DNA from 3 places in the Marinobacter antarcticus genome. Region 3 is predicted to be linked to each of the others. Evidence: predicted binding sites of a transcription regulator. Region 3 holds the regulator's gene; each other region holds the start of a gene.
What was found. Region 3 encodes LexA, which represses DNA repair genes until DNA is damaged. Its sites were predicted from a motif close to CTGTNTNNNNANACAG; they were not measured.
Positions count from the first base shown of each region.

Region 1: a site for LexA is predicted at 8,153-8,168, ahead of imuA (translesion DNA synthesis-associated protein ImuA). Genes of this name have one in related genera too.
Region 2: a site for LexA is predicted at 2,565-2,580, ahead of recN (DNA repair protein RecN). Genes of this name have one in related genera too.

Region 1 covers NZ_FRAQ01000002.1:104,813-115,312, reverse strand. The annotation lists gene ggt (gamma-glutamyltransferase) at 1-798, shown strand, start outside; gene BUA49_RS11895 (XdhC family protein) at 812-1,816, opposite strand; gene BUA49_RS11890 (xanthine dehydrogenase family protein molybdopterin-binding subunit) at 1,822-4,152, opposite strand; gene BUA49_RS11885 ((2Fe-2S)-binding protein) at 4,149-4,613, opposite strand; gene yghU (glutathione-dependent disulfide-bond oxidoreductase) at 4,699-5,580, opposite strand; gene BUA49_RS11875 (DUF2897 family protein) at 5,793-5,966, shown strand; gene ftsH (ATP-dependent zinc metalloprotease FtsH) at 6,176-8,083, shown strand; gene imuA (translesion DNA synthesis-associated protein ImuA) at 8,186-8,875, shown strand; gene BUA49_RS11860 (Y-family DNA polymerase) at 8,881-10,299, shown strand; gene BUA49_RS11855 (error-prone DNA polymerase) at 10,299-10,500, shown strand, end outside.
Region 2 covers NZ_FRAQ01000001.1:1,136,547-1,147,046, forward strand. The annotation lists gene BUA49_RS05330 (outer membrane protein assembly factor BamE) at 1-206, opposite strand, end outside; gene fur (ferric iron uptake transcriptional regulator) at 329-739, shown strand; gene recN (DNA repair protein RecN) at 838-2,517, opposite strand; gene grpE (nucleotide exchange factor GrpE) at 2,764-3,366, shown strand; gene dnaK (molecular chaperone DnaK) at 3,470-5,395, shown strand; gene dnaJ (molecular chaperone DnaJ) at 5,473-6,606, shown strand; gene dapB (4-hydroxy-tetrahydrodipicolinate reductase) at 6,631-7,431, shown strand; gene carA (glutamine-hydrolyzing carbamoyl-phosphate synthase small subunit) at 7,657-8,787, shown strand; gene carB (carbamoyl-phosphate synthase large subunit) at 8,877-10,500, shown strand, end outside.
Region 3 covers NZ_FRAQ01000001.1:1,857,552-1,868,051, reverse strand. The annotation lists gene BUA49_RS08755 (sigma-54-dependent transcriptional regulator) at 1-427, opposite strand, end outside; gene BUA49_RS08750 (sensor histidine kinase) at 440-1,678, opposite strand; gene BUA49_RS08745 (sigma-54 dependent transcriptional regulator) at 1,938-3,389, opposite strand; gene BUA49_RS08740 (SOS cell division inhibitor) at 3,460-3,813, opposite strand; gene BUA49_RS08735 (DUF1329 domain-containing protein) at 3,903-5,261, opposite strand; gene BUA49_RS08730 (DUF6586 family protein) at 5,493-5,999, shown strand; gene BUA49_RS08725 (hypothetical protein) at 6,055-6,315, shown strand; gene BUA49_RS08720 (cell division inhibitor SulA) at 6,327-6,818, opposite strand; gene lexA (transcriptional repressor LexA) at 6,862-7,470, opposite strand; gene BUA49_RS08710 (amidoligase family protein) at 7,699-8,700, shown strand; gene BUA49_RS08705 (gamma-glutamyl-gamma-aminobutyrate hydrolase family protein) at 8,693-9,427, shown strand; gene BUA49_RS08700 (translocation/assembly module TamB domain-containing protein) at 9,488-10,500, opposite strand, start outside.

The sequences.
Region 1 (10,500 bases), on a different contig from region 3:
GGTCACAACTCCGCCGATACGATTCACTACATGGCGGAAGCCATGAAACTTGCCTATGCCGATCGCGCAGAATATCTGGGCGATACGGATTATGTAGACGTGCCGTTAAAGGGCCTGACCAGCAAGTCTTACGCTGAAGAACTGCGCCAGGGCATAAAGCAGGACAAGGCACGCCCTGCAGACGAGATTCACCCCGGCCAGCCAGCCGGCTACGAAAGCCCGGAAACCACGCACTTTTCGGTTGTCGATCAATGGGGCAATGCGGTATCGAACACCTACACCATCAACTTCAGCTACGGCTCGGGGATCACCGTGCAAGGCGCCGGCTTTCTACTCAATAACGAAATGGATGATTTCAGCGCCAAGCCGGGTATCCCCAATGCCTACGGTCTGATCGGCGGCGAGGCAAACAAGGTGGAACCCGGCAAACGCATGCTCAGCTCCATGTCGCCCACCATCGTTCGCAAAGGCGAGCGCAACTTTCTGGTAACCGGCAGCCCGGGAGGCTCGCGCATTATCACCACCACACTGCAGGTGATCATGAACGTGATCGATCACGGTATGAACATACAGACCGCCGTAAGCGCACCCCGAATCCATCACCAGTGGCTTCCGGACGAAATCCGCATCGAGCAGGGTATCAGCGCGGACACCGTGCATTTGCTGGAAAGCCGCGGCCACAAAGTGGTGACCAATTCAGCCATGGGGGCCATTCAGAGCATAATGATAGGAGAAGACGGCACCCTGTACGGCGGCGCAGATCCGAGACGCAGCACCTCCTCGGCCATGGGCTACTGACACGCACGCTCCATCAAATTTTGCTCCTTGATAGATCAGAAAGACTTCGCCCTCGCCTTACGCGAACGATGTCCGCCATGATAGCCAGTGCAATTTCGGACGGAGTCTTGCTTCCAAGGTTGAGACCGATTGGCATATGAATCCGTTCGATTTCCGCCTCGCTGAGCCCACCGGTGCGACGAAGGCGCTCAGTGCGGGTTTGAGAGGTACGAATAGAACCCATGACACCGATATAGCTGACAGAGGTTTTGACGGCTGCCATCATGGCCAGATCGTCAATGCGGGGATCGTGGGTGACCGCAACCACTGAGGTGGATGGGTTGCAGGCGCCCGGTGACGCAATGTACAACGAAGGAAGCTGAGGGATGAACTCGACACCCTCGGGCAGATTAAGCCCCCGGGTGACTTCTTCCCTTGGATCGCAGAGCACCACCCGGTACCCCAGACTGATAGCGAAACTCGCACAGGCCTCGGCAACGGTTGAATACCCTGCCAGGATCAGCTTGGCGATGGGGCCAACACGAATGCTGACAAGCTCCTCAGCCTCTTCTCGTGCCACTCGCGGCCCAGTTGGCTCAGCCTCCTCCACCCAGTGGCTGCCATCCGTCAACCTGACATGCCGGGCGAGCTCCTTCTCACCCGACAAGGCATCCCTGACTAGCTCAAGATGGGCCAGGCTCTCACGCTTGGCGAGCATTCGCTCCACCAACACTTCCAGAATTCCGCCGCAAGGCAGGCGAATACGGGCGCTCTCTGGGCCGTCACCCGGTGCGCCATAGCGCACGATGACGGCAGGTAGCTCATACTCGCCGGCAGCCAGACGCTCCAGGAAGTCCTCTTCAACACAGCCGCCCGAGAGTGACCCCAGATGATCCCCACTCGAATTGGCAACCATCAAGGAGCCAGGCTCCCTGGGCGATGAACCGAAGGTGGACAACACCGTACACAGCCAGACTGTCCTGTCATTCGCCAGCCATTCGATGGCTTGTTCAACCACCCGATAATCCAGGCTTTGCATAGGCGTTAGCTCAGCTGGTTGCCGACAGGAAGACGCCGGATGCGTTTTCCGGTGGCCGCATAGATCGCATTGCACAGTGCGGGCGCCACCGGCGGCAAGCCAGGTTCGCCCACACCGCCCATGGCGTCGTCGGGATTGTCGATCAGGTGCACCCTGACCACTTTCGGTGCGTCCGGCATTCGTGGAATCAGGTAGCTGTCAAAGTTGTCCTGCTGGGCAACGCCATTCTTGAACGTCACCTCGCTTTGCAGGGCGACACCAATGCCCATCACGCAGGAACCCTCCATCTGCGACCGGATTCGTTCCGGATTGGCCTGGGGCCCGCAGTCGAAGGCAATGTCCGCCCGATGAATGGTCAATTTACCCTCATCGTCCACTTCCACGTCAAAAACAATAGCCGTGTAGGAGACAAAACTGTGATGGAAAGCCAGGCCCAGGCCACGCCCCTTCCCGGTCTTGCGACCCCAGCCCGCCTCTTCAGTGGCGCGTTCAATTACCCGGCGCATCCGGCCCACGTCTATCGGGTACTTGTCCGGGTCCTCACCGTAGTTCCAGCCATCACCGACGGTCAGGTTGTGAATTTTCCGGTCTGGCCCAAGCAGGTCCAGAACATAGTCCCGGTGGTCCTTGCCGGCTGCCACGGCCATTTCATGCGCAAAACTCTGGATGGCCCAGGCGTGTGGCAGATTGTACACCGAGCGAAACCAGCCAATACGCACATGAGCCGGCGCGGGTGGGTTTTCCAACCGGATAGCGGAAATATTGAATGGCATGGTGTTGAAGCCCATGCCCTGCTCGAATTCCGCTATATGCTTGGGATCCGGGGCAAAGAGCGAGGTGATGCTGGGAGACAGGGTCCGGTGGCGCCAGCTGGTCGCCTTGCCCTCCCCGTCCAGACCCGCTTCCAGATGATCTACGGAGACCGTATGGAAGTAGGTATGGCTGATATCATCCTCGCGGGACCACTGCAGTTTGATGGGCTGCCCCTCAAACTCCTTCGCAAGTCGAGCCGCCTCGATCACGAAATCCGGTTTCGACTTGCGGCCGAAGCCGCCACCGAGCAGTGTCTGATGAAGGGTTACATTTTCCAGATCTATGCCCAGCATCCCCGCGATACCTTCCCGGGCCGCCCTTGGATGTTGAACCGGAGCCCAGGCCTCGGCCTTACCGTCCTTGATCATCACCACTGCCACTGGGGGCTCCATTGGGGCCTGTGCCATGTGGGGCATATAGTAAGTTGCTGACACACGCTTTTTAGCCTTTTGCAGGGCGGCCTCGACATCGCCGGATTGGCGGATAACTTTGCCGGGGGATTGTGCCGCCTTTTCCAGAGACTCCCGGTAAGCATCGGAGGTGTAGTCGGCATTATCCCCGGCCGGAGCATTGTCCCACTCGATCTTCAGGGCCCTGCGGCCTTCCATGGCGGCCCAGGTATTGGTAGCCACCACGGCAATACCACCCAACGGATTGAATGCCGCGGGCTGACCAGTGCCTTCAATGCGGATCACTTTTTTGACACCGGCAACTTTCAGTGCATCTCTGTCATCGACGTTTTTTACTTTGGCACCGTAAACTGGCGGGCGAGCCACGACCGCGTAAAGCGTATTATCCAGGTCGACATCGGCACCGAAAATCGCCTTTCCGGAGACAATATCTTCACCATCAATGGCCTTGGGGTGGGCGGATTTCAATTCACCGTTAATCAGCCCGGATTCCTTGCCAATAAAGCGCAGCTCACTGTCGGATTTCAGAACCAAGTCATGCCGACCGGGAACATCCAGCTCTCTCGCTGCTTCTGCGAGGTCGCCGAAGCCGAGTTCCCGGCCTGTGGCTGGATGCACTACTTTGTGGATCCCGGCCCGCACCTCATGCACCGGTACATTCCACTGGTTGGCCGCGGCCTGCTCAAGCATCAGTCTGGCCGCGGCCGCAGCCCGGCGCATGGGCTCATACCAGTGACGCATGCTGCGGGAGCCATCGGTATTCTGGTTGCCGTACTTATCCTGGTCTCCCTCCGCCTGTTGCACCTGAACCTGATTCCAATCCGCGCCCAGTTCGTCGGCAGCCACCATAACCAGACTGGTACGGATACCCTGCCCCATCTCGGCACGGTTGTTGACGATGGTGACCAGGCCGTCCGAATCGATATGAATAAACACATTCGGGTTATCAATCCAGCCACCGGGCATAGCGCCGGCGCCAAACTGGGCCTGCTCATTGGCCAGCGCCAGATCCCAGCGGGCTGCCAAGAGCAGCGCAGAGCCCCCTGCCAATCCTTTCAAAAGACCGCGACGGCTGACATTGGCGAGTAACAATTTATCGTCTGGCTGGCTCATGAGCTGGCCTCCTCTGTGTCCGCAGCCCGTTCAATGGCCGCCAGGATGCGATTGTAGGTTCCACACCGACACAGATTGCCTGCCATGGCGTCGACAATTTCCTGGGTTTGTGGTGCCGGCGTTTTCTTCAGCAGAGCCGTGGCGTTCATGATTTGGCCACCCTGGCAATAACCGCATTGCGCCACGCCCAAATCCAGCCAGGCCTGCTGGACTTTCTGGCCAACGGGATCGTCGGCCATAGCCTCAATAGTTGTTATCTCGCCCTTGGCGGCGGAGACCGGCGTGACACAGGACCGTATCGCTACCCCGTTCAGGTGAACGGTACAGGCACCGCACTGAGCAATACCGCATCCAAACTTGGTGCCTTTCATGCCGACAACATCCCGAATGGCCCAAAGCAGCGGCATGTTATCGGGAACGTCCAGCTCGTGCTGTTGTCCGTTTATGGTCAGGTTAATCATTGATCTCTCCCGTCATGATGTTGTCGGAGCTCGGGCAGCAGGCGTGGATATGGAACAACTGGGTCCCGAAAAATCGCCTGCCCCGTCAGGCGTGCCCAAGGCTCGCGGCAAGTTTGTCCTGGGTTTTATTTTCAAAATCGCTTGCATCATGGCGCTCATGAAGCTGATCTTCAGGCTCGCCCCAGGCACGATTCACTAAACGTCCGCGCTGAACACCCGGTCGCTTTTCAATCTCTTTGGTCCAGCGCTGCACATGGTTATAAGTATGCGCCTCAAGAAACTCTGCGGCATCATAAACCTTGTTGAGCACCAGAGCGCCGTACCAAGGCCAGATCGCCATATCTGCGATGGTGTATTCGTCACCGGCAATATATCGGTTGTCCGCCAGCTGGCGATCCAGCACGTCCAGTTGCCGCTTCACCTCCATGGTATAACGATTGATGGGGTACTCGTACTTCTCGGGAGCATAGGTAAAGAAATGCCCGAAGCCGCCGCCGACAAACGGCGCACTGCCCATCTGCCAGAACAACCAGTTAAGCGCCTCAGTGCGTCCGGCAATATCCGAGGGCAAAAACTGGCCAAACTTTTCTGCCAGATAAAGCAGAATGGAGCCTGACTCAAACACCCGGACAGCGGGATCCTGAGTGCAGTCCAGCAGCGCCGGAATCTTGGAGTTCGGATTGACGTCCACAAATCCGCTGCCGAACTGCTCGCCCTCGTTAATGCGTATCAGCCAGGCGTCGTACTCGGCACCGCTGATGCCCTGCTCAAGCAACTCTTCCAGCATAATCGTGGCTTTCACACCGTTTGGCGTAGCCAGCGAGTACAGCTGCAAAGGATGCTTGCCTACAGGCAGTTCTTTGTCGTGAGTCGGCCCTGCAATGGGGCGGTTAATATTTGAAAAAGCGCCGCCGCTTGCAGACTCCCACTTCCAGACCTTTGGTGGGGTGTAGCTGGAATCGCTCATACTTGGGGTCCTTGTTTGCCTGAGTGCTTGCTATCGGATTTATCTATGCCAAGCCCTTGAGTCTCGCTGTGTGCTTTTCAAAATAAGCTTCAGCCGCCTCCCCGGTTTCCGGCATACACTGCCATAATGGTGAAAAGAAATGGAATGTTCCGCCAACCTGGCTGTTGATGTTCCACTATAAAGAAATTCTTCCGAACAAAGGAGCCAGACGTATGCCAGTAATAGGTTGGGTTTTTCTGCTCGCTGCCGTGACTCTGATCGTAGGAGGCCTTGTCATACTGCGGAACTCTGCAAACAGCGGGCATATCCCGAAGGACAAAATGGATAAAATCCGCAAGCGTAAAGCTGAACTCGAAGCGCAGGAAAAAGCAGATGATCAGTGGTAAGCGGCGTCCGTTCTCGCGGTCACAAAGTGGTGACCCATTCGGCTATGGGGGTCATTCAGAGTATCATGACTGGAGATGACGGCACCCTGTACGGCGGCGCAGACCCGAGACGCAGCACCTCCTCGGCCTTGGGTTACTGACACATGAACTGCTAACAAAGCGCCATGGGTAGATACAGCGGTAGATACGGAGGATAACCGAAGATCAAAATGACCACACAAAATACTCCCGAAAAACAGACACCACCGGTTAATCAGCAGCCGGAGATACCCAAGCAGTATTCATTTCTCTGGCTCAGCGCTGCCATTTTCCTGGCGTTTATGTGGCTACAGGACAGCGGCGCACCAAAGCTTCAGGAGCTGGCATACTCCGAGTTCAAAACCGCCGTTGTTAACGACCAGGTCTCCGAGGTAACACTCAAGGAAGAGAATATAACCGGCCTGTTCAGCGATCAGGGCCGGGCTTCCTTCAGCTCCGGCGACAACATACAAGGCTCAAGCCCTGGGTTTAACACTACCCGGCCGCCGATGGATGACCCCGAACTGCTCACGATACTGGAGGCACATGATGTCACCATTCGGGCCACGTCTTCGGGACTACCTTGGTGGCAGGAACTGATTCGTGGCTTCCTGCCCTGGATATTGATGCTGGCCCTGATGTACTGGTTCTGGGGTTCCGCACAGAAGCGTATGACTCAGGGTGGCGGCATGTTTGATTACGGCCGTTCAAAAGCCCGCCGGGCGGTGAAAGAAACCTCAACCACAACACTGAATGACGTGGCCGGTATTGAGTCGGCCAAAAGGGAAATTGCGGAGATTATCGACTTCCTGAAGTCTCCGGATAAATACCGGGCACTGGGTGCGTCGATGCCCAAGGGTGTTCTTCTGGTAGGCCCGCCAGGTACAGGAAAAACCCTTCTTGCCCGCGCGATTGCAGGAGAAGCGGAAGTGCCCTTCTTCAGCATCAGCGCTTCAGAGTTCATTGAAATGTTTGTGGGTGTGGGCGCCTCAAGGGTCCGGGACATGTTTGCGAATGCCCGCAAGGAAGCACCAGCACTGATTTTTATTGATGAGCTGGATGCAATCGGCCGCTCCCGGGGCGCAGGCGTCGGTGGCGGGCACGATGAAAGGGAGCAGACGCTGAACCAGATTCTCACGGAAATGGATGGTTTCGAATCCCACGAGAATATTCTTGTACTGGCCGCCACCAACCGTCCGGATGTTCTGGACAGTGCCCTGCTCCGCCCTGGCCGCTTTGATCGCAAAATCACTCTGGATCTTCCACACAAGGACGCACGGAGTGCCATCCTCGCGGTGCATGCCCGCAAAGTGCCCCTGGCTGCAGACGTAGACCTGGAGCAACAGGCGGCCCGCACAATCGGTTTTTCCGGTGCAGATCTGAAAAACCTGGTGAACGAAGCAGCCCTGACAGCCGCCCGGGAAAACCTGAGTGAGGTTACGACTCACTGCTTTGAGCTCGCCCGCGACCGCATCGTTCTGGGCGAAGAACGCGACGCCCGGCTGTCACCGGAAGAGCGGGAAGTTGTTGCCTACCATGAGAGCGGGCACGCCATCATGGCCTACTACATGCCAAAGGCCGATCCTCTCACCCGGCTCACGATTATTCCCCACGGAATGGCTATGGGTGTTACCGAGCAGACGCCTAAAGAAGATCATTACAACTATTCCGAAAGCTATCTCAGAGACCGCATCAAGGTCATGCTGGGTGGACGCTCAGCCGAAAAAATTATCTATGGAGAAGTGACCACCGGTGCCCAGAATGATCTCAAGGAAGCCACCAAGCTGATCCGCCGGATGATCGGCCAATGGGGTATGAACGAAAAAATAGGGCCTCTGGGCCTGAGCATTGGTGAAGAGCACGTATTCCTTGGCCGTGAAATGGGCTTGCCCCGAGAGTTCAGTGAGAAGATGGCGGAGCTGATTGACGCTGAAATCCAGTCAGAACTCCTGGCTCTGGAAAAAGCCACTATCGATTTCCTCACTAATCACAGGAATCAGCTTGAAGCGCTGGCCAAGGCCGTTCTAAAGCAAGAAAACCTCTCAGCGGAAGACGTCGAAAAAATCCTCCACAAAGAGGCTGCCCGAAAAATCGCCTGACCCGTCAGGCGTGAGTTCGGTTACTCATTTTATTAACCTGCTTCTTGAAATAAGCTCGCCTTCAGAATACTGTATATTTAAACAGTACTTCGAGATTTTACCATGAGCGAGCTTCTTAACACGCTAATGCAAGATGCCCGTGTCTGGCAGGGACACCGGCACAATAAAACCACTCAACCGGCAGAGCTGACCGGCTATCAGGTTCTGGATAACCAGCTCGGTGGCATTGGCTGGCCCCGGGGTGCTTTAAGCGAATGTCTGCTGGATGCCCCCGGCATCGGCGAGCTGACTCTGTTAATACCATTGATGCAAAGGCTGTCGCAGGCAGGTAAAACCGTATTCTGGCTGAACCCTCCGCACACCCCTTATGCCCCGGCGCTGGCGCGGGAAGATATCAACCTGGATCAGGTGATCATGATCCACACCAAAAACAAGGGCGATTTCCTGTGGACTCTGGAAAACTGCCTGCGTTCTCCGGTCACGGGCCTGGTGATGGCCTGGCCCGGCAAGCTGGCTGCCAGCGAAATCCGGCGTTTGCAGTTGGCGGCCGAAGCCGGCAGCAATGTTTGCGTACTTTTTCGCGAGCGACACTACACCGAGCAGAACTCTCCGGCCGCCCTGCGCCTTGAGCTCGAGCCAGACGATCAACAGGGCCTGAAAGTGAATGTGGTAAAGCGCCGCGGCAGCTGGCCAGGCCAGCATTGTTCGCTTGCCATGACTCACCGGGCGGGCCTGTTTCATCGTGAAGCGCCCAGTGTGGTTCAGGGCCCCTGGCCCACATCGGCCCGGTAGTTTCTATGCTCTGGTTGTATCTGCACTTTCCTCATCTACTGCTGGACCACATTCGTCGTTCCAGTGAAAACGAGTCTGCGCTAGTGATTGTGGAGGGTTCCGGGCAAAACGTAATACAAGCCTGCCCGGCTGCCCGGGACCTGGGCGTGACCGCCGGCATGCGTCTGAAAACAGCTGTCAGCCTGGTGCAGAATCTGGACATAATAAGGGCAGACCAACAGCAGGAGGCCCGGATTCTGGAAGACCAGGCCCTCTGGCTGTACCGCTATGCGGCTCACATTGTTCTGGTTCCGCCAAACGGTTTGCTGGCTGAGATCGGCAGCCTGCAACGGCTATACGGTGGCCTGCCAGCGGTCTGGCAAACGGTAGAAGAAGTGCTGCACGAACGCCAGCTTACCGCCTGGCCAGGCATTGGCCACACACCACTGGCCGCACGCTTGATTGCACGTAACGGCAAGGGAGCATGCACGTCCGATAAAGGCCATATTCTCCACACTCTTGGTCAGATGCCCCTGCTGGCTGCGGAGTTTGACGGGCGCACCAGCACCCGCCTGCAACGGCTTGGGCTGAATACTCTGGGCGAGGTATTCAGTTTACCGCCGACAGAGATGGCCCGCCGACTGTCCCCGGAAACTCTGGCATATATCCAGAAAATCCAGGGTTCCAGGCCCGACCCAAAGGCACCCTGGCAACCGCCCCATTACTTCCGGCAGCAGGCAGATTTTGTGCAGGAAATTGAACGGTCACAGGGACTTCTGTTCCCGTTGCAGCGCATACTCTCTGAACTGGAAAAGGATCTGTGCTGGCGCCAGCAGGATACCGACAGCTTGCTGCTGGTGCTCCGGCACCGGCACGCAGAACCAACGCGCCTGCACATTCGCACATCCGGCCCGGAACACCGGGCGGAAGCATTTCTCAACCTGACAAGCCTGCGGTTTGAGCAGCAACCACTCCAGGCTCCGGTCATATCGCTGCGATTGACCGTGAAACGGTTTCTTGGACGGGAAACGCCCGGTGGGCAGGATCTGCTGGGCGAAAGCCAGGATCTGAACGAAGCCTGGCACACTCTGATGAGCCGCCTGCAGGCAAGGCTTGGAGATAACGCCCTTAAGCAACTTGCGCCCCAGGCAGATCACCGACCCGAACGGGCATGGAGCGCTTCAGAAGTGCGGCGAACAAGCCGTGCAACGGCAACAACAGCCAACCCGCTGCCCCGCCGGCCCTTATGGCTTCTGCGGGGGCCGCAACCGCTTACGGAAACACCGAAAACCTGGTTCACAGGCCCGGAGCGGATCAGTGGCGGCTGGTGGGACGGCCAGCGGGTACACCGGGATTATTACATCGCCCAACTGAATAATGGACAGCTGGCCTGGGTGTTCCGCGATGTGCGGGATGGCTGGTTCATACACGGGTGGTTTGGCTGATGAATGAACCTTCCTACGCCGAGATGTTCTGTTTCACCAACTTCACCTTTCTGACGGGGGCATCTCACCCTCATGAGCTTGCGGAACGCGCCGCAGAGCTTGGATATACCGCCCTGGCAATTACCGATGCCTGTTCGGTGGCGGGCATCCCCCGTGCCTGGGCGGCACTGAAAGAGAGCTCCGTCAAGCTGATTACCGGGA
Region 2 (10,500 bases), 720 kb from region 3:
TAATATTCGCGCGAACGGTCAACCGGGTTCAGCATCAAAGGGCTGCCCAGTAGCGCCTGAACCTGGCTGCGCGGCATTCCTTCGTTGAGTTTGGTCAGCTCTTCATCGGTAACAATGTTGCCTTGCTGGACGTTGATTTTGTAAACGCCCGGGAAAGCACAACCGGACAGAACCAGAGTGAGAATGAGAGCTGTAAGCTTTTGCATCGCCGGAGGAAATCCTCTATCTTGAAATCGCCTGCCAAGGGCAGGTGTGGCACGGGTTAACCGTTAAATGGCGGCTTCATCATACCGGAAGCCGTGAGGCACACCAAAGAGTGAATGGTAACATGGCATCTGAAAACGCCGAACTACGAAAAGTCGGTCTCAAAGTAACTCTGCCAAGAGTGAAGATCTTCAATATCCTGGAAAACGCCAAGGATCACCATCTCAGTGCTGAGGATGTGTACAAGCGACTCCTGGATCAGGGTGATGACGTGGGGCTGGCCACCGTATACCGGGTGTTAACCCAGTTTGAAACGGCGGGTCTGGTGTTGCGTCACAACTTTGAAGGCGGCCACGCGGTATTCGAGATGGCGAGCGAAGATCACCACGACCACATGGTCTGCACCCAGACAGGGCAGGTGATTGAGTTTGTTGACGACGTGATTGAGGAGCGTCAGCAGAAAATAGCGAAAGAGCACGGCTACGAAATTGTCGAGCACAGCCTGATTCTCTACGTTAAGCCCATTAAGTCGTAAATTCGCAGTGTTAATGGCCGAATAAAAAGGGGGCAGGCTGTGAAGCCTGCCCCAACAGCTCTCAGGGTAGAGAGGGGGAAGTGGTAATCGCCATTACGTCAGTGATGGGTTGCCTGTCCTTTGGAAAACATTTCTGTCGCGTGGGCGATGGTGTGGTCGGTCATATCCACCCCGCCGAGCATTCTTGCAACTTCACTGATCCGCCCCTGGTCGTCCAGAGATTCGATTTTTGAGAAAGTCGCGTCCTGCTGGGTGAACTTGCTGACAAACAGGTGTTGATGACACTGAGCCGCAACCTGTGGCAGGTGGGTCACGCAGATAACCTGGCCATTGTCGCCCAGCGAGCGCAGCAACTTGCCAACCACCTCAGCCGTGCCGCCCCCAATACCCACATCGACTTCGTCAAAGATAAGGGTTGGGGTTGTCGATGTCTGTGCAACCACCACCTGAATCGCCAGACTGATTCGTGACAGTTCGCCACCGGAAGCGACCTTGGCTAGTGGTCTTGCAGGCTGCCCGGGGTTGGCACTGACCAGAAATTCTATTTCTTCCAGGCCGTGGGGCGCTGGCTCATCCTGGCCGTTGCGGTTCAGTTGCGTAACAAACTGCACGGCCGGCATGCTCAGTTGAGCGAGTTCGCCCGCAATGCGCTGATCCAGTGCCACGGCTGCTTTGGCCCGGGCTTCTGAAAGCTTGTCCGCCAGCTCGTCGAAGCCTTTGCGCTGGATTTCAAGCTCCGCTTCGAGTTTCTCCAGGCTGCCCTCTCCGCCATCAAGTTCTGCCAATTCCGCGCTTAGCCGTTGATGAAATTCGGGCAGCTCCTCCGGATTGATGCGATGTTTGCGCGCCATCTGGTATATAGCGCTGAGCCTGTCTTCAACTTCGGTCAGTCGTGCTGGGTCTGCCTCGTAGTCATCCACAAAATGGCGAAGATTATCGCCAGCTTCGCTGATCTGAATCTGGGCTTCGTTCAGCATCTGTATGGTGTCGGCCAGCGCGGGGATCGCAACCGGAAGTTGCTCCAGTTGCTGCAATGCCTGCCGCACCAGGCCCGCTGCACTGGTTTCATCTTCGGTACACAGCAGAGCTGCCTGATGGCTGCTGTGCAGAATCGCATCGGCCTGGCTCAGTTGCGCCTGATCCTGCTCCAGTTGCTCCTGTTCGCCGCTTTCCAGGGCCAGGCGATCAAGCTCTTCAACCTGGTAGCGCAGTAGTTGTAGCCTGGCTTCAGACTCTTCTGCATTCTGCTGGCGCTCGGCCAGCTTCGCGCGAATCTGGTTCCAGGCTTTCCATGCCTCGCAGGTCAGGCCGGCGAGGTCTTCTGCGCCCGCGAATTCATCGATCAGTTTGCGGTGTGTTTCTTTGCGCAGGAGTGACTGATGCTGGTGCTGGCTGTGAATATCCATCAGCAGCCCACCCAGATCTTTCAGGTGGGCAAGGGGGCAGGGCTGGCCGTTAATGTAGGCCCGTGAGCGCCCGTCTTTGCTGATTACCCGGCGCAGGATGCAGTCGCTGTCGTCATCCAGTTCGTGGCTTTCCAGCCATTGCAGGGCCTCGGGGATGCCCGAGACATCAAATGTGGCGGTGATATCTGCGCGCTTCGCGCCAAAACGTACAGCTCCTGCGTCAGCGCGACCGCCCATCGCAAGCCCGAGGGCATCCAACACAATGGATTTGCCCGCACCTGTCTCGCCAGTGAGGGCTGTCATGCCTTTGCTGAATTGCAGTTCTACCCTTTCGGCAATCGCGTAATTGGAAACTGTGAGCTGTGTGAGCATGCAGATAACCTCCGCCTTTCAAAATATACTGTTCGTGCATACAGTCACTGTGAATATATACAGGTAATTTCAGGTTTGCAAACACCGCGACGGGATTTTCTTCAGGAATGCAGGCTGTGGTGGTTGAAACCTGAGCTCTGAACCCCATATTCGTTCGCAATAGCATTCTTTCGGCTCTGTGGGGCTGGAGCCTATGTTCAATTGGTCGCGTTTAAGCCGGCCACCGAAGATCTGGCAGGAGTAGTCATGAGCAACGACGTAAAGCGCAATGAACAAGTAGATGAATTGAAAGAGGCCGCTGAGGCATCTGGTGAAGAAGTGCAGGGAGGTGAGCCGCAGGCCGAGCAAGGTGAGGTTTCCGAACTTGACGCTTTAAAATCCCAGGTTCAGGAGTTTCAGGAGCAGATGCTGCGGTCCCAGGCGGAGATGCAGAACGTGCGTCGCAGGGCCGAGATAGACGTTGAAAAGGCGCACAAGTTTGCGTTGGAAAAGTTCGTTAAAGAGTTGCTACCGGTGGCAGACAGTCTTGAGAAGGCGGTTGAGAGCACGGAAGGCCAGGGGAATGCTGGCGAGCTGGTAGCGTCTATCCGTCAGGGTGTCGAAATGACGCTGAGTCTGTTCGTTTCCAGCCTGAAAAAGTTCAACGTTGAACCTTTGAATCCCGTAGGTGAGCCATTCGATCCCCAGCAACACGAAGCCATGTCCATGGTGCCTGCGCCAGATGCTGAGCCAAACAGCGTGGTGGCGGTGGTACAGAAAGGTTACTTGTTGAATGGCCGCGTTGTGCGCCCGGCAATGGTCGTGGTGGCTAAGGCACAAGATGCACCAAAAATTGATGAGCAGGCTTGAAAAACCGACTTAAGCGCCAATATAGCCTGTAAACCGCAACAGCCGGAGTAGATGTTTCCGGACAACTATTAAGTACAGCATTCAGAAGAACTGGAGTGATTCAATGAGCAAGATTATCGGTATCGACCTAGGAACGACCAACTCCTGTGTTGCCATTATGGATGGCGACAAGGTTCGGGTTATTGAGAACGCAGAGGGTGATCGCACCACCCCGTCAATCATCGCTTACACCGATGAAAATGAAATTCTGGTTGGGCAATCTGCCAAGCGTCAGGCGGTTACCAACCCCAATAACACCATATATGCCATCAAGCGTCTGATTGGGCGTCGTTTTGAAGACGACGTTGTTCAAAAAGACATCAAGATGGTGCCTTACAAAATCGCCAAGGCTGACAACGGCGACGCTTGGGTGGATGTAAAGGGCCAGAAAATGGCACCACCGCAGATTTCTGCGGAAATCCTGAAGAAAATGAAGAAGACCGCTGAAGACTACCTTGGCGAGAAAGTGACTGAAGCGGTTATCACCGTTCCGGCTTACTTTAATGATAGCCAGCGCCAGGCTACCAAAGACGCAGGTAAAATTGCCGGTCTGGAAGTGAAGCGCATCATCAACGAGCCCACCGCTGCTGCTCTGGCTTATGGCCTGGACAAGAAAGGCGGCGACCGCACCGTGGCCGTTTATGACTTGGGCGGTGGTACCTTCGACCTGTCCATTATCGAAATTGCTGATGTAGACGGCGAGCACCAGTTTGAAGTGTTGGCCACCAACGGCGACACCTTCCTGGGCGGCGAAGACTTCGATATGAAAATCATCGAATTTCTGGCTGACCAGTTCAAAAAAGACAGCGGCATTGATCTGCGCGGCGACTCACTGGCCATGCAGCGCCTGAAAGAAGCCGGCGAAAAAGCCAAGATCGAACTGTCCAGCAGCCAGCAGACAGACGTTAACCTGCCCTACATCACTGCCGATGCCAGTGGTCCCAAGCACATGAACGTCAAGCTGACCCGTGCCAAGCTGGAATCCCTTGTAGAAGACCTGGTGCAGCGCACTATGGAGCCTTGCAAGGTGGCCCTGAAAGACGCCGGCATGAGCGCCAGTGAAATCAACGAGGTTATCCTGGTTGGTGGTCAGACCCGTATGCCGCTGGTTCAGGAGAAGGTTAAAGAGTTCTTTGGCAAAGAAGCCCGTAAGGATGTGAACCCTGACGAAGCCGTTGCCATGGGCGCAGCGATTCAGGCGGCTGTACTTTCTGGTGATGTAAAAGACGTACTGTTGCTGGATGTGACTCCGTTGACCCTGGGTATTGAAACCATGGGTGGCGTCGCTACGCCGCTGATCGACAAGAACACTACGATTCCGACCAAAAAATCGCAGACCTTCTCTACAGCGGATGACAGCCAGACTGCCGTAACGATTCATGTTGTTCAGGGTGAGCGTAAGCAGGCGACACAGAACAAGTCTCTGGGTCGTTTTGATCTGGCAGACATTCCACCCGCACCGCGGGGCGTGCCGCAGATCGAAGTTACTTTCGATATTGATGCCAACGGTATTCTGAATGTGTCTGCGAAAGACAAGGCTACCGGCAAAGAGCAGTCCATCGTGATCAAAGCGTCTTCTGGCCTGAACGACGATGAGATTGAAAAGATGGTGCAGGATGCCGAGGCGAACGCCGAAGAGGACCGCAAGTTCGAAGAGCTGGTTAAGGTTCGCAATCAGGGCGATGCCATGGTTCACGCTGTGCGCAAGACTCTGAAAGACGCTGGCGACAAGGTTAGCGACAGCGAGAAAGAATCGATCGAAGCGTCCATCAAAGATCTGGAAGAAGCACTGACCGGTTCTAACAAAGACGACATCGAAGCCAAAACCCAGAAACTGACCGAAGTTTCAGGTGAGCTGGCCCAGAAGATGTACGCAGACCAGGATGGCCAGACAGAGCAGGCCGGCGGCCAGGAAGACGCGAAGTCGCAATCTGCTGACGATGCGGTGGATGCCGAGTTCGAAGAAGTCAAAGACGACGAAAAGAAGTAAATCTGACGTACATCAGGTAGTTGGAAAACGCGGAGCTACTCCGCGTTTTCCGCGTTTAAAAAACAGGGTTTTAAAGCATGGCCAAGCGCGATTATTACGACATTCTCGGACTTTCCCGGGACGCGGATGAGAAAGAAGTCAAGCGGGCGTACCGAAAGCTCGCGATGAAGTACCATCCCGACCGCAACCCGGAAGACAAAGACGCCGAGAACAAGTTCAAAGAGGCCAGTGAAGCCTATGAAGTGTTGGCGGATCAGTCCAAGCGGGCGGCCTACGACCAGTTCGGTCATGCCGGCGTAGATGGCCAGGCCGGTGGCGGCTTCGGAGGCGGAGGCGGAGGCAATTTCTCCGATATCTTTGGTGATGTGTTTGGCGACATTTTTGGTGGTGGCGGCGGTCGCGGCCGCAACACCCGCGGCTCGGACCTGCGTTATACCCTGGAGTTGGATCTCGAAGAGGCGGTAAAGGGAAGAACCGTAGAGATCACAATTCCCGGGCATCGAGAGTGCGGCAGTTGTGACGGCAGTGGCGCTGAAAAGGGCTCTCGCCCTGAGGCCTGTAGTACCTGTAAAGGTATGGGGCAGGTGCGCATGCAGCAGGGTTTCTTTACCGTGCAACAGGCTTGCCCCACATGTCGGGGATCCGGCCAGATTATCAAAAATCCCTGTAAAGTCTGCCACGGTCAGGGCAGGGTGCAGGAAGAAAAGACGCTCTCCGTCAAAGTGCCTCCGGGCGTGGATACCGGTGATCGTATCCGGCTCTCCGGCGAAGGCGAGATGGGCATAGAGGGCGGCCCTTCGGGCGATCTGTATGTGCAGATGTCGGTGCGTGAGCACTCGATTTTCACTCGCGATGGTCGCAACCTTTATTGCGAAGTGCCGATCAGTATTATTGATGCCACCCTTGGCGGCGAGCTTGAGGTGCCAACGCTGGATGGTCGCGTGAAGCTCCGGATTCCCCCGGAAACCCAGACCGGAAAACTCTTCCGGCTGCGAAACAAAGGCGTCAGCCCGGTTCGCGGAGGTCCTTCCGGCGACCTGTTGTGTCGTGTGACGGTTGAGACTCCGGTCAATCTGACCAAACGTCAGAAAGAGCTGCTGGACGAGTTTCAGGTAACCTTGGATGGCAGTAACAACGGCACGAACCACGCACCGAAGAAAACATCCTGGTTTGAGGGTGTTAAGAGCTTCTTCGACGAAATGAAATTCTGATCAGCTTTATACAGGGAAAAAGCCATGAGGGTAGCAATCATCGGCGCCACCGGGCGCATGGGTAAGGTGCTGATTGAAGCGGTTGACGGCACGGAAGGGCTCGAGCTCGGTGCCGCTGTCGTCGAGCCCGGCAGCAGCCTCATCGGTGCGGATGCCGGTGAAATGAGCAGCATCGGCAAAACCGGCGTAAAAATGGCTGGCACCCTGGCTGACGTGAAAGACGATTTCGACGTACTTATCGACTTCACCTTTCCGGATCTGACCCTGGAAAACGCCGAATTCTGCAAAGCCAACGGTAAAATGCTCGTTATCGGTACTACCGGCCTGTCCGACGCCGAGAAAGAGCAGTTGGCTTTTGCAGCAGAATCCGCTCCCGTGGTGTTTGCGCCCAACATGAGCGTAGGCGTTAACGTCGTCCTGAACCTCCTGCGCACAGCGGCAGCCGCGCTGGGTGATGACTACGACGTTGAAATCATCGAAGCTCACCATCGCCATAAAAAAGATGCACCCTCCGGCACCGCCCTGCGCATGGGCGAAGTCGTTGCTGATGCGCTTGGTCGTGATCTTAAAGAGTGTGCGGTATACGGTCGTGAAGGTTTCACTGGGGAGCGTACCCGTAAGGAAATCGGCTTCGAAACCATTCGTGCCGGTGACGTGGTGGGAGATCACACCGTACTTTTCGCCACGGAAGGTGAGCGCATCGAGATTACCCACAAGGCAAGCAGTCGTATGACTTTTGCCAAGGGAGCCATGCGCGCCGCGCTGTGGTTGAAAGATAAGCCTGCCGGCTTGTACGACATGCAGGATGTTCTATCGTTGAAGTAATGCCGGGTGGTGATTTTACATGGACAAAAAACCGCATATTTCTTACAATAAGGCGGTTTAACTGCACCAAGCGTAGGCTTTGAATAGCCCAGGGAACAAAAGCCGTTCCCGGATAACAAAAAGCGGGACGGAGTTTTTACTCCCTCTCGCTTTTTTGCGACCTGAATTTGCGCTTGCGTTCCTGTTCGTGACGAACCGATACGCCACTCGATGAGGATACAAGCCTTGAGCACACCCGCAATCCTTGCACTCGCAGACGGAAGCCTGTTTTACGGCACCGCTATTGGCGCTGACGGCGAAACCAGCGGCGAAGTGGTGTTCAACACCGCTATGACCGGTTATCAGGAAATACTGACCGATCCGTCTTATGCACGCCAGCTCGTTACCCTGACTTATCCTCACATCGGTAACACCGGTGTGAATGAAGAAGATGTCGAGTCAGACCGCATTCAGGCCGCCGGCCTGATTATTCGCGATCTGCCTCTGGTCGCCAGCAACTGGCGCAGCACCGGGTCACTGGACGACTACCTGCGAAGCAGCAGCATTGTCGGAATTGCCGATATAGATACCCGGCGCCTGACGCGCATTCTCCGTGACAAAGGCTCACAGAGCGGGGCTATTGTGGCTGGAGCTGACGCCACTGCCGAGCGTGCGCTGGAACTGGCTAACGCATTTCCGGGGTTGAAAGGTATGGACCTGGCCAAAGAGGTCACCTGCGACAAATCCTATAAGTGGACTCAGGGCGAGTGGACACTCGGCGAAGGCTACGCGAAGGGTGGCGAGTCGAAGTTCAAGGTTGTAGCTTGGGACTACGGCGTCAAGTTCAACATTCTGCGTATGCTCGCATCCCGTGGCTGCGATATTACCGTTGTACCCGCGCAAACTCCGGCTTCAGAAGTACTGGCGATGAATCCGGATGGCATATTCCTGTCCAACGGCCCGGGCGATCCTGAGCCCTGTGATTACGCAATCAAGGCGATTCAGGAAGTGCTGGAAACCGAGATTCCGGTGTTTGGCATATGCCTGGGGCACCAGCTTCTGGCACTGGCCAGCGGTGCGAAAAGTGTGAAGATGGGGCATGGCCATCATGGCGCTAACCACCCGGTTCAGCGTCTTGAAAATGGCACCGTCATGATTACAAGCCAGAATCACGGCTTTGCGGTAGATGAAGCCTCCCTTCCTGCTGTGCTGGAAGTTACCTATAAGTCGCTGTTCGATGGCACTTTGCAGGGTATCCGCCGTACCGATAAGCCGGCCTTCAGTTTTCAGGGGCATCCTGAGGCGAGCCCGGGTCCTAGTGATGTGGCGCCCTTGTTTGATGAGTTTATCCATTTGATGGAAGCCCGGAAGGGATAGCGCCGGCTCACCGACAGATACGTCATCCCAGACACGCGCTGCTTTTTGCGCTGCAAGAATTTAAACGTTGCTGACAGGTTTACCAAGACATGCCAAAACGGACCGATATTAAAAGCATCCTGATTCTGGGCGCAGGCCCGATTGTGATCGGGCAGGCGTGCGAATTTGATTACTCCGGCGCTCAGGCCTGCAAAGCCCTGCGTGAAGAAGGTTACCGGGTGATCCTGGTTAACTCGAACCCGGCCACCATCATGACCGACCCGGTGATGGCGGATGCCACCTACATCGAGCCGATTAACTGGCAGACCGTCGCCAAGATCATTGAAAAAGAAAAGCCTGACGCACTGCTGCCCACCATGGGTGGGCAGACCGCGCTTAACTGTGCGCTTGATCTCGAAAAGCACGGCGTGCTGGCGGAGCATGGTGTGGAAATGATCGGCGCCAACGCCGACACTATCGATAAGGCAGAAGACCGGAGTCGCTTCGACAAGGCCATGAAAGCCATTGGTCTTGAATGCCCGCGTGCCTCCATTGCCCACACTATGGCAGAAGCCTGGACAGTTGCTGAAGACATCGGCTTTCCATGCATCATCCGCCCATCGTTCACCATGGGCGGTTCTGGCGGCGGTATTGCATACAACCGGGACGAATTTGAAGAGATCTGCACCCGCGGTCTTGATCTCTCACCCACCAACGAGCTGCTTATTGATGAGTCGTTGATTGGCTGGAAAGAGTATGAGATGGAAGTGGTTCGCGACAAGGCGGACAACTGCATCATTGTATGCGCCATTGAGAACTTCGACGCCATGGGCGTGCATACCGGGGATTCCATAACCGTCGCGCCGGCGCAGACGCTGACCGACAAAGAATACCAGATCATGCGCAATGCCTCTTTGGCAGTGCTGCGTGAGATAGGTGTGGAAACCGGCGGCTCCAACGTACAGTTTGGCATCAATCCGGACACTGGCCGGATGGTCGTTATCGAGATGAACCCGAGGGTTTCGCGTTCATCGGCACTGGCTTCCAAGGCTACCGGTTTCCCGATTGCCAAAGTGGCAGCCAAGCTGGCGGTCGGTTACACACTCGATGAGCTACGCAACGAGATAACCGGTGGCGTAACGCCTGCGTCGTTCGAGCCCAGCATCGACTATGTTGTTACCAAGATTCCGAGATTTACCTTTGAGAAGTTCCCCCAGGCCGATGCTCGCCTGACTACCCAGATGAAATCTGTGGGTGAAGTCATGGCCATTGGTCGCACCTTTCAGGAATCTCTGCAGAAAGCTCTTCGGGGTCTGGAGGTTGGTTCTGATGGTTTTGATGAGCAGCTTGAAGAGTTTACCTCGGAAAGTTCTCGTGAAACGCTCACCCGCGAGCTCAGCGTTCCCGGTGCCGAGCGTATCTGGTACATCGGTGATGCTTTCCGGGCCGGGCTGAGCGTGGATGACGTGTTCCAGTACACCAAGGTTGATCCCTGGTATCTGGTGCAGATCGAAGATCTTATCCGTGAAGAGCAGGCTCTGAAGTCCGCCGGCAAGGCTGATATTGATCATGCCACTATGTTCCGACTCAAGCGCAAGGGTTTCTCCGATGCGCGTCTGGCCAAGTTGTTGGGCATAACCGAAGCGAGCCTGCGCAAGCTGCGGCATGATCTGAACATTCGCCCGGTTTACAAGCGCGTGGACACCTGTGCGGCGGAGTTTGCTTCTGATACCG
Region 3 (10,500 bases):
GGAATATACGCTTACTGGCCGGATCCTCAGCCACAGGCTGCTCATCGCCAGGCTTCTGACGGCTTCCGCCCACTACCTTGGTGACTGCATCAACGAGCACCTTCGGCTCAAACGGCTTTACCAGATAGTCCACAGCACCGGACTGCATGGCTGAAACCGCGTGGCTGATCTGCCCATACGCTGTAATCAGCATCATCGGCAAACCGGGATACAAGCGTTGCACCTCGCCCAGCAACTCATGACCGGAGAGCCCGGGCATGTTCACATCGCTGACCACCATATCGACCGGAGCCTCTGCTAGCCGTGCCAGCGCCTCATGAGCGTTCGAGGCCTCGCGGACGCGAAATTTCGCCAGTTCCAGAGTGGTTACCAGCGCCTCGCGCAGGTCACGGTCATCTTCAACAATCAGAATCTGGGCCTTGGCCATATTCGCCTCCGATCAGAGTTTGTTACGCAATAGCGGCAGACGCAGAGTCGCGACAGCGCCACCCTGCTCCGGCGATTCAATGGAAAACTGACCCTGATGAGCCTTCACAACAGCCTGCACAACCGCCAGGCCTAGCCCCGTGCCGTGGGATTTGGTGGTGTAGAAAGCCTCAGCCAACCGGCTTGCTTCCGCCTTGCCAAACCCCGGGCCGTTATCCAAAACCCGGATCAACAGCTCACCCGCCTCCGATGCAACCTGAACGGCAACAGCAGTGGCGCCTGCTTCGAGACTGTTGTTCACCAGGTTGGTACAGGCTCCAACCAACGCATCCCGGTTGCACATCAACCGGCAATCCGCTGGTACGTCGCTCTTCAACATCACGTCAGAACCTGCCGCAGGCTTAATCCCCTCCAGCGCAGATTCCAGAGCCGAAACCAGCGTGGCCGCAAACAGCTCCTCCGCCAGACGGGTTTCGCCCCGTGCAAAAATCAGCATATCCCGCACCTGTTGTTCCAGGTGCGTAAGCCGCGACATCAGGCGAGTTGCGCAACGCTGGCGCATCTCTTCATCCAGATCGTCCTGGGTTAAGTGCCCGCCATAAAGAATGGCCGCAGACAAAGGCGTGCGAATCTGGTGAGCAAGCGAAGCCACCATTTTGCCCATGGCAGAAAGCCGCTGGGCATGGGCCAGCTGGGACTGAAGATGACGGGTTTCTGTCAGATCGGTGAGCAAAATCAACTGCCCCGGCTGGTTGTCCATGGTGCGGATCTCAATGCTCACCCGGCGCCCATCCTTCAAAGACACCTCATGACCATCATCCCGGCGCGGAGAGAAACAGCGACCAATCACATCCACCCAGCGCTCACCGTCCAACGGCTCACCCAGCAACACAATAGCCGCAGGATTGCTCTGCGACACCACACCCTGGCTGTCCAGCACCACCACACCTGCCGGCAGGGCCTTCAGCAGAGTAGAAAGCCGGTCGGCCAACTGCTCCTTCTCCTCCAGCTCTTGCTGACGCTGCAAAGACTCTTGGCTCAACTCCCCCGACAACTGATTAACCCGCGACTCCAGCGTGCGATAAGAATCGGTAATCTGCCGCGACATCTGGTTAAACATCTCCAGCGCAGAACCCACCGCCTCATCATCCTGCTGCGGAAACAACGCCCTCACCTTATCGTTAGCATCCGCCGCCGCATTGGCCTGCGCCTCATGCTCCGCCGACTGAATGATAAACTGTGCCTGACTCATAACCTGACTCCCGATCAGCCCCGATACACAGGGCCACACCCTTCGGATGATTCGTTTTCAGATCACTAAGCCAGTGCCGTGCCAACTAGGATTTTTCCATATAGATCAATGGACAGAAAAACTCACAAAAAGGTAAACGACGGTTTTACGTCGCCCTGAACGAGAAAAACGCCGAAGGCTACAAACCTTTGACGTCTCGTTGGCACACAAAAAGAGGAGGACTACCCCGCGACCGCACCCCACCATCTTGCAAGCTTACTCAAAACTCCTCAGGCTCCTCCTCCCGAAGCCCATACTTCCGAACCTTCTCCACAAGAGTAGTCCGCCGGATCCGAAGCTTCTCCGCCGCACGGGCAACCACCCCCCCGGCCTCGTCCAAAGCCTGCTGAATCAGCTGCCTCTCAAGATTCGACAGATAATCCTTCAGATCAATACCATTCACCGGCAACAAAGCCGGAGCATCCAGCCCCACCAACCCGGGAATACCAGAAGGCATCCCCGAATCCTCAACCGGCCGATTCTCATCAAAATCATCTATATATCGAAACTTCTTCGGCAACTCCTGCACCCCGATTACAGAGTATGGATGCATAATCGCCAGACGCTCCACCAGGTTCGCCAGCTCGCGGACATTACCTGGCCAGTCGTGCCGGCACAGGCTCATGATCGCTGCCGAATTCATCCGTAAGGAACCGCGTTTTTCCTTTTCCATACGGGAAATCAGCTCATTGATAAGCAACGGAATATCCTCTACCCGATCCCGCAATGATGGCACTTCGATGGGAAAGACATTCAACCGGTAATAGAGATCTTCCCGGAATTCACCCGATTCGATCATATCTTCAAGATGCTTATGCGTCGCCGCAATAACACGGACATCCGCGGAAATAGTCCGATTACTGCCTACCCGCTCGAATGTCCGTTCCTGCAGTACGCGCAGTATTTTAACCTGCATATTCAGCGGCATATCGCCGATTTCATCCAGGAACAGGGTGCCCCCCTCCGCCAGCTCGAAACGCCCGACCCGGGCGGTAATCGCACCAGTGAATGCGCCTTTTTCATGGCCGAAGAGCTCACTTTCAAGCAGTTCCGCTGGTATAGCACCACAGTTGACGGGTACAAACGGTTTGTCGCGACGTGAAGAGTGGTAATGAAGATTGCGCGCAACAACTTCTTTACCGGTGCCAGACGGACCGGTAATCAGCACGCTCACATCCTTGTCCGCCACCTGCTCCATGAGCTGGCGCACTTGCTGAATCTGGCGGCTAGTTCCTACCAGGCTCCGGAATAACTGCAGGCCGCGCTGCTGGCCACGCTCTTTTGAACGACGGAACTGCTCTGCAAAAATCTGGGCACGGTAGAGCGAGTCTACGAATTTAGTGTAATTCAGAGGCCATTCCATCCGAGCAATAACGCGAGCAGCATCCGACTCCGCCAAGCCTTTGAGTGCGGGATCACCCACCATCAACAAAGGAACGCCCTGCACGGCCTTGCACACAGCCTCAATCATGCTTACGGCACCAGAATCGAAGCCATTTACAACGGCAACGGAAATATCCGCCAGACTCTCTTCATCGCCAGATTCCAGGAGTGCCCAGGCGTCATGACCTGCAATAACCTGCTCTTCGCCAATAAACTCCAGAATCGTCGCCATGTCCCGGCGCATCGACTCGTCCTCACTCAGCACCAGCACCTTGTTATTTTTAGACATTCACAAGAGTCTCTTTGGGGATTTGTGCGGTATTTAAGACGTTAAAACCAAAAGAGTCAATTTTATGACGCTATTTAGGCCGCGGCGTTGAAACATTCTGGTAGGCCTTAGCTGCACTGCGGTTTCGGTTCACTCCTTTCAGGGCCTGCTCCGCTTCTGCTTTGGCCCGGGCAGCCCCTTCACCTGCTGTGTCCAGAAACTGCCGCAACTCTTCAAGTCGAGTCCGGACAGGCTCCGGTTCAATTTTCCCATCCTCCAGTGCGGCTATCAACGGCTCTGTCGCGGGTTTCACCCCAGCGCTGAGGCTAACCAGAGCGTCCCAGTCCTGATTGGCCAGAGCGCTGCCAAGATCCGCCATTAGCTGATCGAAGTTTGCCAGACACGACTGGCCTTCAGAGCGGGAACCATCTTGAGAGTCCGCCAAGACATTTTCTCCTTGCACAAAGAGGTGAAGAACGAGCGACCCTGAAGAGACGCCGGCGAGTGCCAGCGTCTCATACCGTAGTACTGCAATCAGCGACGAGCAGCCCTCCTCGCAGAAGAAGCAGTAAACTCACTACCGCGAAATCCGGGGTTAAAATCGTAGGCCGGGAAATCGTCATTCAGCCCGTCGATGTAATAGCGCTTAGATTTTAGGTCGTAAGTCATCTCCATGGTAGTCCAGAACACCGGCTCATTGTAATAGCTGATGTTATGGGCTTCCGAAACCCGCCACAGCTCGCCATCCTCGTTATACTCTTCCGACATCAGGATCTGCCAACTGTCTTCATCCACATAAAAAACTCGACGGTCGTAGATGTGCTTGATGCCGGTGCGGCGCTTTGCCTCAACCACCCAAACCCGATGCAACTCATAGCGCGTCAGTTTCTGGTTAATGTGCCCTGCACGAATAACGTCGTCCGGCCGAACTGACTGATTGTGCAACTTGTAAGCATTGTAGGGAACAAAGAGCTCGCGCTTGCCCTTCAGAATCCAGTCGTACTGATTTGGAGCACCATTGTACATATCCTTCTGGTCAACGGAGCGCAGGGACGAGGAGTTTGGCAAATCCGTCTCGTAGGCCAGATTCGGTGACCGCCTCAAGCGCCGGGAGCCAGAATCATAACGCCAGGCCAAGCGGGGCGAGCGCACCTGGTCGAGTGTTTCGTGCACAAGCGTGATAGTACCAGCCAGCGTAGAGGGCGAAATCGTATCCGTCTTGAGGTAGAAAATCTTGTTATCTATATCAGCAAGCTCTGTATCTCTCTTGCTGTAGGCAAAATAGTAATCATATTGATTGACTACCGGGTTATAGGAACCGTCCACCTGGGGCGTGGCGGAAGCGCTACGGAACGATACCTCTTCACCGCGATAACGCAGAATGTGATTCCACATGACTTCGAGCCCGTTTTCAGGAATCGGAAACGGGCTGGTCATAATAGTGTTGCGCACGCCATTTCCGTTATCCAGCACTTTAGCGCTCAGAGCATTGTCATAAAACTTATCATACACATGTTGCGGGAACGCGGCGGTGCGGCGAGTCTGGTAAACCGGCATGAAAAAATCCGGGCCGTACTGGCTGAGCATCCGGAGCGAAGCGTCAGAGAGCTTGTCCTTATACAGGTGCATATTGCCCGCCGTGATCACGAACAACGCCTCATCTTGCGGAAACGGATCTACCTCAATATCGCCTTCACGCCAGTTGGCAGGTGGCGCAGTCAACCCGCCGGTCCACTCCGGAATACTGCCGGAAGCATTGGCTCCTCGCTCGGCACCGACCGGCGTCAGATCCAGCTTTAGCCGTTCGGCTTCAGCTACCGATACTGCTGACAACGCCTGCCCGGAAAACCCGAACGAAAGCACTGCAATACACGCGACAAATTGGCTCCGCATTCCTAACCCCTCCAGACAATCCAAAACCCATAATAGGGGCTCCCTTTTGCCAAATTCAAACGACCGTTTCAAGTGATTGTTTGTATTTTATTGTCACTTGAGACCAAAACGGAAGAGGTAAAGAAATCTGCCAGCTGAAATGCTATGATGGCAGGCTATTTTATTCGGCTGTTTTCGGGCAGGGATCCTCAGCGGGACCTCTGCGCAGCAGGGAGTTTTCAGAGGCACCCCATGGCATCTCAATGGTATTCGCTGGTTTCACAAAAGCTGTTTCTTGCAAGGACGCTTCTTGAAACACCGAAGCAGCCAACCGATACCGGGAACCCGGTTCATACTCCTGCGCAAAAATTACAACGTGAAGCGGCTACCCAAGGTTCTATCGAGCTTCTTTTAAGGGCAAGACGGCTCTTACTGATTATGATTGCCCGGTTTTACCAGAAGCGCTCGGAGGAGCCTTCATCTCTGGCAGAACTTGCAAACCTGATTGGAGAGCAAGCCACCGAAACCAGCGAACTGAGAGCCCTTGAGCAGGAAGCGGGAAGCTGGTGGAATCACCTTGACCAGCTCGAAACCGCCCAGAGCAGACCGCCCGCAGCGCGGAAAACGGTTAGTGCAGAAAATATAATTGCCGTATCTGCCGAGGTCGGGCCAGACCGCTCCGCCCAAGTGCTTATGAAGACTCTGAACGCAGTAAAACAGTTTGCCGACAACCTGGAAGAACAACACGGCGAGTGGTAATCACCAATCACTCAGGACCGCCGCTTCCGGTTTTCAACACTAAAAGGTTAATGAAATGTCACCATCGTTTTTCGAGATTGTACAATTAAGCAACGGCGACTATGCCCTGCGACGCATCGACGACGACAGTGCACCACTGGTCAGGATTTCGTTTTCAAATGAAGCCCGCGAAATGATGGAAGATCGGGATATGTCTGTAGCCAAGGCAATGATTGCTGCAGGAATAGAAGCCGCTGGAAATGTTACTCACGACATTGACTGGGAAGATGACGAGCTGGACGTTTCAGACGCTCAGCCCGCTTACACTCTGCACTAAGTGGGTAAGACTCAGCGTTGCCTAAGCACGACGCCGTGGCTGTTACCTTCCGCCGCCGCCTTCTGCAGGGAGTCAAAGGCTGTTTTCCCCAGTTTACGCGTCCACATAACCACCGCATGACAGGTACCCGCGCTCAAGGCTCTTTCCGCAAGCTGACGCGCAGGGTATTCTGCGGTGGAGCGCAAAACCAGAAGCTCTCCAGCGACAATACCGTGCATTTTCTGCCACTTGCTCACCAGTGCCTGGGGAGGATCAATCCACGCCAACCAACGTTTTTCCTGGTTGAGCTGAGTCAGCATCGGTAGCAACAGCTGAAAGTTTTCTACCTGCCCTTCTGGCAGAATGATTTCCGTGACATTGCCAACCGGAGTGGAGTCCGCGACATCCGGTTTGTAATTGGCTCGAATGACTGTGCGCTGTTTCCGGGCTGTATATTCCGGCACTGAGCAAGGCAAAATACCTTGCTGCCATGCCATGTTCTGATTGAAGCTAAGTTGTTCCATAATTCACCCGTTTTTCAATGCGTCTGTGGTTATACCAGCCCGATCAGTGCAGATCAGAACGCCGGATAACACCTACACCCAGCCCTTCAATGAACAGCTCCTGCTCCTTGAGGTCGACCTCTATCGGCGCAAACTCTTCATTTTCGGCACTCAAATAGACCTTCGAGCCTTCTTTCCGGAAGCGCTTCACCGTCACTTCGTCACCCACTCTGGCCACAACAACCTGGCCGTTATGAACATCCTGAGTGCTGTGTACTGCAAGAAGGTCGCCGTCAAGAATGCCGATATCCTTCATGCTCATCCCTCTGACCCGAAGCAGGTAATCGGCTGAAGGCGAGAAAAACTCCGGCTTCAGCGAGCAATGATCCTCGATATGCTCCTGAGCCAGAATCGGACTGCCCGCCGCCACCTGACCAATAACAGGTAGCCCCGGGTCTTCAGCAACTTCGGGCAGGCGAATACCCCGGCTGGCGCCCGGCACCATTTCGATAGCGCCCTTGCGGGCCAGTGCACGCAGATGCTCCTCAGCGGCGTTCGCCGAGCGGAATCCAAGCTCCGCTGCTATTTCCGCGCGAGTGGGTGGGTAGCCGGTTTCATCCACGGATCGGCGAATAATCGCCAGTACCTGAGACTGTCTTGCTGTCAGCTTCATTGTTGCGCTGCTCCGCTTGCTGCATGCAGGGCTTATACATGCTGGGCCTGATATCTGCTGGCATATACAGTGCACCAGCAATCCTGTTTGTTTATACAGTGTTTTGACTATATACAGTGTTTTATCCAGTGTAAAGCCAGGTGACTTATTTTCTTGCTATCCCTTAACCACCGCCGCTACAGGAGTGTGATATGGTGAAAAATCGCAAATTTATTACCTGTGAGTACTATGAGTAAAACTACCCCCTGCAAGATGCCAGACATACTGAACACGACTGACGGAAAACAACGCCGCGTGGGTGTGGAAATCGAACTGTCCGGGCTTGGATACGGGCAACTCGTCAGCCTGGTTGCAGAGCTTCTTGGTGGAACGCCCACACTGGAATCCCGCTATGTGAGCAAGCTTGAGACGCCTCTGGGCTGCTTTGTTATCGAACTGGATTCGGATCCGGTGAAAGATCTGGATCTCACGGATGAGAGAGTGCCCGAGGCACTCCGTGAGCTCGGCGGGCAAGCCATGGAAGTCATCGATGCCGCGGCTGAGCGTATTGTGCCGCTGGAGATTGTGAGCCCGCCTATGCGGTTTTCGGAACTGCAGCAGATTGAGGTTCTGGTCAAGGAGCTGCGTGACGCCGGCGCACTGGGTAGCCGGGAGGCTATTTATTTTGCATTCGGCTTGCAGCTGAATCCTGAGTTGCCTGACCTCAAACCGACAACACTGGTTCGCTACTTTCAGGCCTTTGCCGTGCTCTATGACTGGCTCAAAGCTCGCCATCAGCTGGACATCAGCAGAAAGTTCACACCCTATATTGAACCCTGGAGCAGCCGTTATACTGACCTTCTGATAACTGAGGGCTATGCACCAGACCAACACCAGATGATGGTGGATTATCTGGAATCCAACCCCACGCGCAACCGTGCCCTGGATCTTCTGCCGTTGTTTGCCCATCTGGACAAACCTCTTCTCGACCAGTACGTGAAAGACCCACGCATCAAAAGCCGGCCTACACTTCACTACCGGCTGCCAGACTGTGACATCGACAACCCGGAATGGAACTTTTCCAACGTGTGGAATGACTGGGTGGTGGTAGAGCAGATCGCCAACAATGCGGACGACTTGGCCGAGCTTCGGGCTTTGTTCCGGGAAAGCCGGAAAATCAGCCTGCGCAATCTGACTCAGAGCTGGCAGGAAACCTCAGCAAGCTGGCTGCACAGCAAAGACTATGTCTGAACAGCATCCTACTGAAGACAACCTGCCCGGCCTGACAATCGGCATCAGCGGCCCTGCCCGCAAGCGTGTTGCGCAACAGTTGATCAGTTTTGGCCTCAGGCTGCAGGGTGCGCGCCCCTATTACATCCGGCCCGGTGCCCGGGTGGACGTTTCAATGCTGGACGGATTGGTGCTGTCAGGCGGCACCCATGTTCACCCGGGGCGTTATGGCCAGGAACCCCAGGTGAGTGCCCGTTACGACAAGGTCCGGGATACAACCGATTATCACCTGCTGGAACAGGCAGAATCTGTCGGGATTCCTGTGTTGGGTATCTGCCGGGGCGCTCAGTTTATCAACATATTTCACGGTGGTTCCCTGTGCCAGAACGTAACGCCCCTCAGGGTGAATACCCGGCACAGACCACTGTTATTGCCCATGCAGACCGTTCGACTTGTGAAAACCAGCCGGCTGGGAAAGCTTATGCGGGCCCCGGTAATCGGGGCCAACCGGATACACAGCCAGGCTATAAAACGCTTGGGCAAGAATCTCAAGGTGACAGCTGTAGACAATGATCTGTTCGTCCAGGCCATTGAAAGCACTCGTGGCCAATGGCTTATGGGGCTGCAGTGGCATCCTGAATACCTGCTTTACCACAGTGGACACCGGCGGATTTTCAGCGAGTTCGTGCAGGCAGCGCTGTCATTCAAGCTGGCCCGGCTGGAGCCCGCATCCAGCCGGGCCAGTTGATGGAGCAATAGCGCGAAGGGATCACTGAGTGCAGGATGCAACGTTTGAACTGGACTGAACTCAGAAGTCCCGTGTATAAAATATATCCAGAGAGGCTGCCAATCCGCTGGCAGCTTCAAGATAAAAGTACCGTCCCAGATCGTAACGCAGCGCCACGGTGTTGATGGGCACAAAGATGCCCACCCCGTAGCGGATACTAAGGTCGTCGTTCAGGTAGCCACTGGCGACAACCGATGTCTGGTCCCCACTACCTTCCGCTTCAAGCGTTAACTCGCGAATACCGAAGCCTTCTCCGATCTGGCCGGTTACCTTGTTCACCTGAGTTAGCCCCAGCGAAATGGCAGCCCGGCTCATCTGCCCGTCTTCACTCTGTCCCCTGGGAGCGCGACCAAGAATCACGTAGGACAAAGCATCTGCCTGCGGCATATCCGGGCTGGAGAACACCTCGGTAGTGGGTGACTGAACCGGGCCACTCAAGCGAATCCCTGCCACCACCGTATCCACCTGCCTCACCGCTTCAATATCCAGGTACGGCTGAACCAGGCTGCCGACAAATAGCAGCCGTGCACGCCGCAATTCAAGCTCCTGGCCATACGCTTCGTATTGACCGTTCACCAACTGCAGGGTGCCCCGGGTGTCCATGTCATTACCGATCCGCAGGGTGCCCTCAAGGTCGCCCGTCACGCCGAACGCGACAAAGCTAACCCGGTCTTGGCCTACAACCACCGTGACATCCATATCCAGAGACCTGACAAGAGGCTCTTCCTGCTTTACTCCGACAATCACTTCATCTTCGGATACGGAAACAGCCTGCTCGGGCAGCCCTTCTATTTCAATGTCACCCCGAGGCACTTCAATCCGGCCTTCCACTCGCAAGGCACCTTCACGGAATGCAATGGTCAGATCCGGCGCCACCTCCAGATGGGCGTAGGGTTCCAGGCTGAAAGGCAACCTGTCACCGGTAATGCGAACCTCACCGCCTGGAGCATCCTGCCAGTCAATTTCCCCCCGAATAAGAGCTTCGCTGCGGGCGTTGCTTCTGATACGACCGCGAATGTCCGCTGAATAGCCGT